DNA from 2 places in the Veillonella sp. CNR 79/14 genome. Region 1 is predicted to be linked to the other one. Evidence: riboswitches for the same ligand, from Rfam matches in the RefSeq annotation. Region 1 holds a riboswitch; the other holds the start of a gene.
The links. Region 1 has a riboswitch for thiamine pyrophosphate ahead of thiS (sulfur carrier protein ThiS). Riboswitches for the same ligand answer to the same signal wherever they lie in the genome.

Region 1 (4,379 bases):
CATCATACGAATCATTTACGGTGGTTTGAAATGGGGAGAATTGAATATTTTCGCCGCTGTGGTATTAGTCTATGGGACATGATGCAAGAGGGCATCGTCTTTCCTATTACAAAAGTGAGCTGTGAGTATAAGGAAGTGGCACGCTTTGATGATGTATTGCGGGTGGAATTAACAGTAGCCTCTTTGTCGCGGGCGCAATGTACTTTCACATATCGGATTATCCGTGACAGTGATAATGCATTGATATGTACAGGGGAAACACAAAATGTGTTTACTGCTAAAGAAACAGGTAAAATTATTCGCTTGCCAGATATATTTTTTAAACCCATGAAAGCCGTAGCAGAGGAGGAGTAGGGAATGACGCCCATACAGAAGGAATTACCTATTGGAGTATTCGACTCTGGAATCGGTGGATTGTCTGTATTATCTGTGCTAGCACAAGAATTTCCGGAAGAAGATTTTATTTATGTTGGAGATAGTGCAAACAATCCAGTAGGCAATAGGCCGATTGAGGAAATTGAAGGCATTGCTACGAAAATTGCAGAGTTTTTAGTGGCCCAACCAGTGAAACTAATAGTCATCGCTTGCAATACATTTTCTGTGGTAGCCTTGGACAAACTATCCAAACAATTTGATGTACCTATTGTGGGGATGGCACAGGGGATTCATGATGCTCTGCGTATTAAGGTTAAACAGAAACGTAAAGGACCTTTAGGCATTATGGCTACGGTAGCGACTATTAATAGTCATAAACATATGGATGCAGTCCATACCTTGAAGCCTCATGTAAAAGTAGTAGAACAAGGCTGTAAAGATTTGGCGGCCTGTATTGAAGAAGGTCATTTAGATGATGCAGTTTTACGACATTGTGCAAAAGAATATGTACAGCCTTTGGTAGAGGCAAATGTGGAAGTGGCCATTTTAGGATGTACCCACTATCCCTTAGTAGAACCCATACTGCGTGAGTTGGCTAAAGAACAAATTTGCTTTGTAGACCCTGCGTGGGAAACATCTGATGCTGTAGGAGCTATTTTGTACGGAGAAGATTTGGAGCAGACATCAGGTAGAAAAGGTTCTATACAAGTTTGTGTTACTAGCCATGCGGATCGAGTAACGTCTATCGTACAAGATATTTTCAAGGATACTAGCTTAACAGCTAAGCTCATTACTCTATAGGAGGAACTATGTATATTTACACATTAATAGATACCCTAGTGTGGATAGCCTGTATCATTGCTATCATTTATATTGCCTACCGCATATTTGCATGGCGCCAAGGCAATGAAGACATTGTGATCATGGTGAAACGTCGCACTCCATTTGTGGTAGAAGACATTAGTTTTGATCAAGTAGTGTTATCTACGGATATTCCATTTGTGAACAGAGGTAAACAATACGGAACCATCATGGATATGTTCCCTCGTCATTTATTACCACAAGAACAATTTGACAATGTGCGAATTCAATCGTGGTTAACCGATGCAAAGGCAGAACGTCATGATGGCTATTGGGAAGCGTTAGTCTATAAACAACGACAAGGCAGTACCATTCGTTTGCGTCTAGTGATGACGGCTAATAGTGGTAATATTCGTAAAGACTTAGTGGGATTCCCAGACATGCCTATCGATATCTACCATCAAGTAGTAGGTCGTGAGGCATACCGTATTTCAAAAACTAGAATTACTCTAACTGCAGAAGAGTTAGAAGTAGCAATGCGTAAATAGGAGGTACATCATGGCAGAATTAGAACTATTACCAATCCCTACGCGCATTTTAACGAACAAAGATGATATCGTAGAGGCTATCGTAGAATTTGCAGGTCCTTATATTGGACCAGAAGATATTGTGTGCGTAGCAGAATCCGTCGTGGCTATCACGCAAGGGGAGTTTACACGACCAGAAGATTTAAAAGTATCTTGGCAAGCTAAATTTTTAAATCGCTTTATCCATCCTGATGGTTCTATGGCATCTGTGTATGGTATGCAAGCAGCTATGGATAAAGAAGGGGAATGGAAAATGATGTTTGCCTTCCTCTGTGGAGCCGTAGCTAAAGTGTTTAAAAAATCTGGTGTGTTCTATCAAATGGCACGGACTGCATCCTTAACAGATGATGTGACAGGGACTATGCCTCCATTTGATAAATGCATTGTATATGGACCAAAACAACCACATGCAGTAGCCGATGCTATTATGAAAGCAACAGGTGCCTATGGGGCTTGTGTAGCGGACGTGAATGATTTAAAACGAGCGGCTATCTTAGGACATAGTCGTGGATTGAAACCGCAGCAAATTGCACAAATTTTAATCGATAATCCATTTGGCAATGATAGCCAAATGACACCTATCGTTGTGATTAAAAATTATGCCTCTGTGTCTGCACGGAGACGATAAAAGTTGTTGATACTTAGACTTGCAAATTGAGGCGTATCAGCGTATACTGAAAGAGAACTTTGGGGAGCCTAGTGGCTGAGAGTAAACGAAAGTTTTGACCCATAACCTGATTTGGATAATGCCAACGTAGGATAAGTTTGATTCGTCATACTGAGGACATCCAACAGGATGTCCTTTTTTGTGCTTTTATAGGATGGTATATCGTATATGAGTATGCATGGAAGGTGTATCTAAGTGGATGTACAAGGGGAACAGAATAGTGAGACGATAGAGTGCTACAGCATGAAGGGGCATACCACCGCGGGTATGGTTTTTCGTGCTGTTTTTTTATACTAGTATGTGGTGAAGGAGCCATGACGGATAATTGGTATGATACTAGTTTGAAATAGGTATATAGCATACGCTATAGTTAGGAGGATATGATGAAAGTAAATGGAGCAACGTATCATTATGAGGGGCAAACAGTGCAAGAAGTACTGGCAGCCCTAGCGTTTCGAATGGATCGCATCGTAGTGGAATATAATGGGAAGATTCTTTCTAAAGCAGACTGGGAATCGACTCGTGTGAGTCCTGCAGACACAATGGAAGTAGTAACCTTTGTAGGAGGTGGCTAAATGGTATCTTTACAAGATAAAAAAGTTCTGATCATCGGTGTAGGCGGTGTTGGATCCCATGTGGCAGTGGCATTGTGCCGTGCTGGAATTGGTCAGTTAGAAATCGTAGACTTTGACGTTGTGGATGAAAGTAACTTAGGCCGTCAATATTATGAGGTGAATGATGTAGGAGTTTTAAAAGTGGAGGCTATGAAAGGCCATCTCAATCGGATGAATCCAAACTGTGAAGTTATCGTTCATAATGAATGCCTCACACCAGAAAGATTATCTGAATTAATCGATGGCTATGATATGGTTGTAGAAGCAGTGGACAAGGCTGTCACAAAAGCGTGGATGACAGAAGTTATTTTGACCCATCCAGCAGAGCCATTATTAGTAGGCTGTTCAGGTATGGCAGGTTGGGGGGATAGTAATGGTATCCGCCGTGAACGAAGACATCATCGTTGGTATCTATGTGGCGATGGAGTGAGCGATATCGATTCTATCGGAAAAATTACTGCCGCTCGTGTCATGGTGTGCGCCGGACATATGGCAAATGCTGTGATTCAACTACTACATGGGGAAGATATTGATTAAGGAGGAACCTATGACACGTTCAGTAAAAGATATGGAAACACAAGATACATGGACCTTAGGGGGACATACATTACATTCTCGATTTATCTTGGGGTCTGGAAAATTTTCTATCGACTTAATCGAGGCTGTCCTAGAAGAAGCGGGTGCAGAAATGATTACCTTAGCCCTACGTCGTGCGGTAGGTGGAGAAGTGGAAAATATCCTAGATGCTATCCCAAAGGATACTATCTTAATCCCTAATACGAGTGGCGCTCGAGATGCTGAAGAAGCGGTGCGTATAGCAAGATTATCCCGAGCTACAGGTTGTGGAGATTTTGTAAAAGTAGAAATTATGAAAGATTCAAAATATTTATTGCCACATAATGGGGAGACCATTAAAGCTACAGAAATATTAGCAAAAGAAGGATTCATCGTTATGCCATACATGTATCCAGACTTAGAAGTGGCTCGTGATTTGGTGAATGCTGGAGCCGCTGCGGTGATGCCGTTAGCGGCGCCAATTGGATCTAATCGTGGATTGCAGACAAAGGAATTTATCAAAATTTTAGTGAATGAAATTGATTTGCCTATCATTGTAGATGCTGGTATTGGTGCTCCATCCCAAGCAGCAGAAGCAATGGAAATGGGCGTAGCTGCAATCATGGCAAATACAGCCGTAGCTTCTGCGGGCCATATTCGAGGTATGGCGAAAGCATTTGGTTTAGCCATCCAAGCAGGAAGATTGGCATATTTGTCAAAATTAGGGCCTACTCTTGAAACCGGTGGTAGCGCTTCATCTCCGTTGACTGGATTTTTGAG
Region 2 (4,379 bases), on a different contig from region 1:
TTTGTGAGCTTTCACCGTCCTCACTCGCTAACGGGAGTATACTCCTCTGCTTCATCACTTATGTATATATACTATTGTATGGATAAAAGGGGTTAGTGTCAAGGTGTATCCGCTGAATTACTGATGTAAGTTCTTAATTGCTTTTACTATCCCCCTATACCACAAAGGTCTAGTAATATGTTCTGTATATTATTTTTCCAAGAACATCTTACACCATTCCATGTTCTCTATCCACATGGCAGTTTCATATTCGACGTCTTCCATTTCTGTGATGGCTGAGATCACCGCAATACCATCTACCGGTTCCGCTAATACATCGTCAAAATTATCTCGATTAATGCCACCAATAGCTACCATAGGAATAGTTGGATTATGAGCACGTAAAGCTAAAATTAATTCGGGCCCTCGCACAGTTTTGGCATCTTTTTTTGTGCTTGTCGCATACATAGGACCTACACCGATGTAATTCACATAGTCCAACTTTGTGTTCTCCAACTCTTCTACAGAATTAATGGATGTCCCCACAAGGGCTTGAGGCAATCGTTTGCGTACTTCTTCAAGATCCATATCGTCTTGTCCCACATGAACACCATCAGCACCAATTCGTTCCGCTAATTCTACATCATCATTAATGATGAAAGGAACTCCATATTCTTTGCAAATTTTCTGTAACTCCCGTGCCAACTGCCCTTTTTCGTCACCTACTAAAGCACCTTCTCCTTTTTCACGAAGTTGAAAGCAAGTAATACCGCCTTTACAAGCTTCTGTAAGGGTCTTGTGAATATCCTTCGTATTCGGTGTTCCACAAATGAAGTACAAGCCCATCATGGAGCGCACTGTATCTATATCATGATGTTTCAAAATAATCCTCGTTTCTTATATAACAACCAAAACAGATTACTTATAGTATACCACGACACTAAGTATGGTTGATATGATATGGATCATACCTATATTAATCAGAATATTCATCCCCATAGGCCATATGATTCACTGGCCCATTGCCTGTGCCCAGACCAGGGTTATGCAAAATAGCTAATCGGATATATTCTTTACCAATCGTAATAGCGTCTTCCAAGGATTTCCCTTTGGCAAGTTCTGCTGTTATAACAGCAGAGAATGTACAACCTGTGCCATGGGTGTGTACTGTGTCATATTTAGGACTTGTCCAAGAGCGATGCATGGACATAGTATCTTTTGTAAACAAGTAATCTGTGGCCTCATCTCCTATGTGACCACCTTTGATGATGACTGCTTGAGGGCCTAATTCTTGTAAAATACGAATCCCTGCTGTATGTAAAGCTTCTACCGTATCAATTTTCATATCTGCTAGTACTTCGGCTTCACTACGGTTCGGTGTAATCAAGGTCGCTTTCGGAATCAATTTGCTTTGTAAGGCTTTCACCGCCTCATCGGAAATCAATCGATCCCCACTGGTGGCAATCATCACAGGGTCTAACACATAGGGTACCTTAGGATCTATATATGTCCCGATGAGTTCCATCATCTCTGCTGTGGCTAACATGCCAGTTTTCACTGCTTCCGGTACAATGTCTGTATACACCGATTGTAACTGTGCTTCAATCATGGATACATCCATATGGGCAATTTGCGTTACACCTCTTGTGTTTTGTGCCACTACGGATGTAATAACAGCCATCCCATAGACATGACGACTTTGAAAGCTTTTTAAGTCCGCCATCACCCCTGCACCGCCTGTTGGATCTGTTCCTGCAATTGTTAACGCTTTATGTAATTTCATAGGTATCTCCTTTACTAGTAACAAAAAAGAACCAATCCTAGGGACGGTTCTTATACAATATCTAGTATTCGATGCCATCCACTTTCCTCCGCCAGCATTATCTGGTTCAGGTCTAGGGTTTTGATACTCATCAATCTCAGCATAAGCACCCCTAGTGGTTCTTATATTAATTTAGTTATAACATGAAATAGTAACCAATGCAATACAATAAATTACAGCTAAACTACTTTCACTAGAAGAGATTTTCTCTCAATATAGATATTTAAATATCTTATGTATTTCATATAATACATTACATTTACCTATATATTGCTATTGACGTAGTATCATTCAATTCGTATAATACATCTGTAAGGGGTGCTCACTAAAGTGGGCTGAGAAGTGGCTATGTGCTACTAACCCATAACCTGATTTGGATAATGCCAACGTAGGGATATATTAGTATATTTTTGTAGTACCTATACAAACACATAAGGACACATTACCATATGGTTCCTGTTTACAATACTAGGTATATTAAGAATATCTATCATCTACAGGCTAATCGTTTCAGATTAGTCTTTTTTGTTCCCACTGGCATAGTTAGGAGTATTCATGACTGATTCAAAACTTTCATCATCGCGGTTGTCCCTCATTTGGTTCGGCGCCGCTCTTTCCATTGCGGAAATTATGACGGGCACCTATTTTGCGCCCCTAGGATTTTCCGACGGCCTATTAGCCATCATCATAGGTCACGTCATCGGCTGTTTGTTATTATTTGGTGCAGGACTCATCGGCGCTCGTGAACACATGAGTTCTATGCAAACTGTATCCACTGTCTTTGGCAATGGGGGCATGAAATTATTTTCCATTTTAAACGTTCTACAACTGATTGGTTGGACCGGTATTATGATTTATGACGGTGCTCTTGGTGCCGTAGAATTATGGAATCTACCATTCACTGCATGGACTATCATTATCGGTGCTCTCATCATTGTATGGCTCTTCATTGGTATCCGTAACATGGGCTATATCAACAGTATCATGGGCTACGGCTTAGGTATCCTCTGCATCTATTTGTTAATTAGCTTGTTACAAGAAAGTTCCATTCACAGCCAAGGAATCATCACTGACGAAATGACTTTCACAGCGGCTTTGGAATTATCCATCGCTATGCCATTGTCTTGGCTACCATTGATTAGTGATTATACTCGATTATCCAAGAACCCTGTAGCAGGTACTGCTGCTAGTGCCATCGTATACGGCGTAACTAGTTCTGTCATGTATGTATTAGGCCTCGCTGCGGCCCTCTATACAAATGAAAGCAACATTGCAAAGGTTCTACTTCATGCTGGTTTAGGATTTGGTGGGTTAATTATCATCGTATTCTCTACTGTCACAACTACTTTTATGGATGCCCTATCTGCTGGTATTTCCTCTGAAAGTTTGCAATCTAAATACTCTGGTCGTACCATCGGTATTATCGTTACCGTCATCGGCACCATCGGTGCATCCATCTATCCAATGGATAATATCATTCCTTTCTTATATATGATTGGATCCGTATTTGCCCCAATGATTGCTATTTTATTAACTCACTATTTCTTATTACGTCATTGTCCACATCTTGACCATGGACCTAGTTTGTATATCATTTGTTGGGCATCTGGTACTTATATGTACCATCAATTCCTTGACAGCAACCCATTCTTAGGAGCTAGCCTATCTACTATCGTAGGAACAGCATTAGCAACCATTGCAACAGCCTATATCATTAGCCTAATTTCTAAAAAGAAAAAAGAAATATAACCGCTTACTATACTATTTAGTGCGTATATAAGCACTCATTATTTCATTATACATTTTACAATAACTTCACAAATCAAAACAGGAGCATTCCTTCTATGAAAGGTAGCTCCTGTTTTCATTTTAATATATTAATTATATCATCGTCTCTAAAAACTCAATGCTATGCAATGTATATCCTAGTTGATATGTCAAAAGTTTTCGCAATAGAATTTCTAATTGATCCCATTGATTCGCAGTAAGACGTAAAGGCTTTGTAGGAATCCAATCATAGTTCAAAAGCATTGTTATCCCTTGTTGTAGCTCTTGTTTCACTACATACTGACAGGCTTCATAGATTTCATCGCAAAGACTTGCCATTACCTCAGGGTCTTCACAATGTTGCCCTTGTGGCACAAATCCCGCCAGACTTAACATATGCCACCCCAGCACAATAGAACCTAAGCGAATGGGTTTATCCTGTATAGATTGTAAAAATCGGCTCATATTCGTATATACACTGCGGTCTAATTTACCTTTTTCAAATAAAGCACTTACCAGTTCACCGCTAAAAGTAGCATAGGAAATATCTTCTAAACTTTCATAATCGCGTGTAGAAATCCCATCTATCTGGATAATATCGTACATGTCTCCATTAGGTGCTACTGTCAAATATAAACAGCTTAAAGGTTGTAAATACGCTCCTTCTTTATAGTTAGCTTTACGTTTATGAGGAACAGAACAAAGTATAATACCTTCTAACTTCGTGAGAAATGCATAGATACTATAGTATTTTCGTTTTTTACGCCACAGTACGATGGCTTCACTAGTAAACGTATTTGCTTTCATTTAC

Region 2: it holds a riboswitch for thiamine pyrophosphate, as region 1 does, so the genes downstream of both, cytX (putative hydroxymethylpyrimidine transporter CytX) here and thiS (sulfur carrier protein ThiS) in region 1, are expected to answer to the same signal.

The regions. Positions count from the first base shown of each region.
Region 1 covers NZ_RQVH01000004.1:3,247-7,625, reverse strand. Annotated here, with positions in the region: gene EO119_RS02280 (thioesterase family protein) at 1-354, shown strand, start outside; gene murI (glutamate racemase) at 358-1,176, shown strand; gene EO119_RS02270 (hypothetical protein) at 1,185-1,724, shown strand; gene EO119_RS02265 (coenzyme F420-0:L-glutamate ligase) at 1,735-2,391, shown strand; TPP riboswitch at 2,442-2,541, shown strand; gene thiS (sulfur carrier protein ThiS) at 2,814-3,005, shown strand; gene thiF (sulfur carrier protein ThiS adenylyltransferase ThiF) at 3,006-3,581, shown strand; gene EO119_RS02250 (thiazole synthase) at 3,592-4,379, shown strand, end outside.
Region 2 covers NZ_RQVH01000001.1:69,763-74,141, reverse strand. Annotated here, with positions in the region: gene thiE (thiamine phosphate synthase) at 190-861, opposite strand; gene thiD (bifunctional hydroxymethylpyrimidine kinase/phosphomethylpyrimidine kinase) at 956-1,762, opposite strand; TPP riboswitch at 1,829-1,925, opposite strand; TPP riboswitch at 2,106-2,213, shown strand; gene cytX (putative hydroxymethylpyrimidine transporter CytX) at 2,357-3,550, shown strand; gene EO119_RS00300 (DNA repair protein RecO) at 3,683-4,375, opposite strand.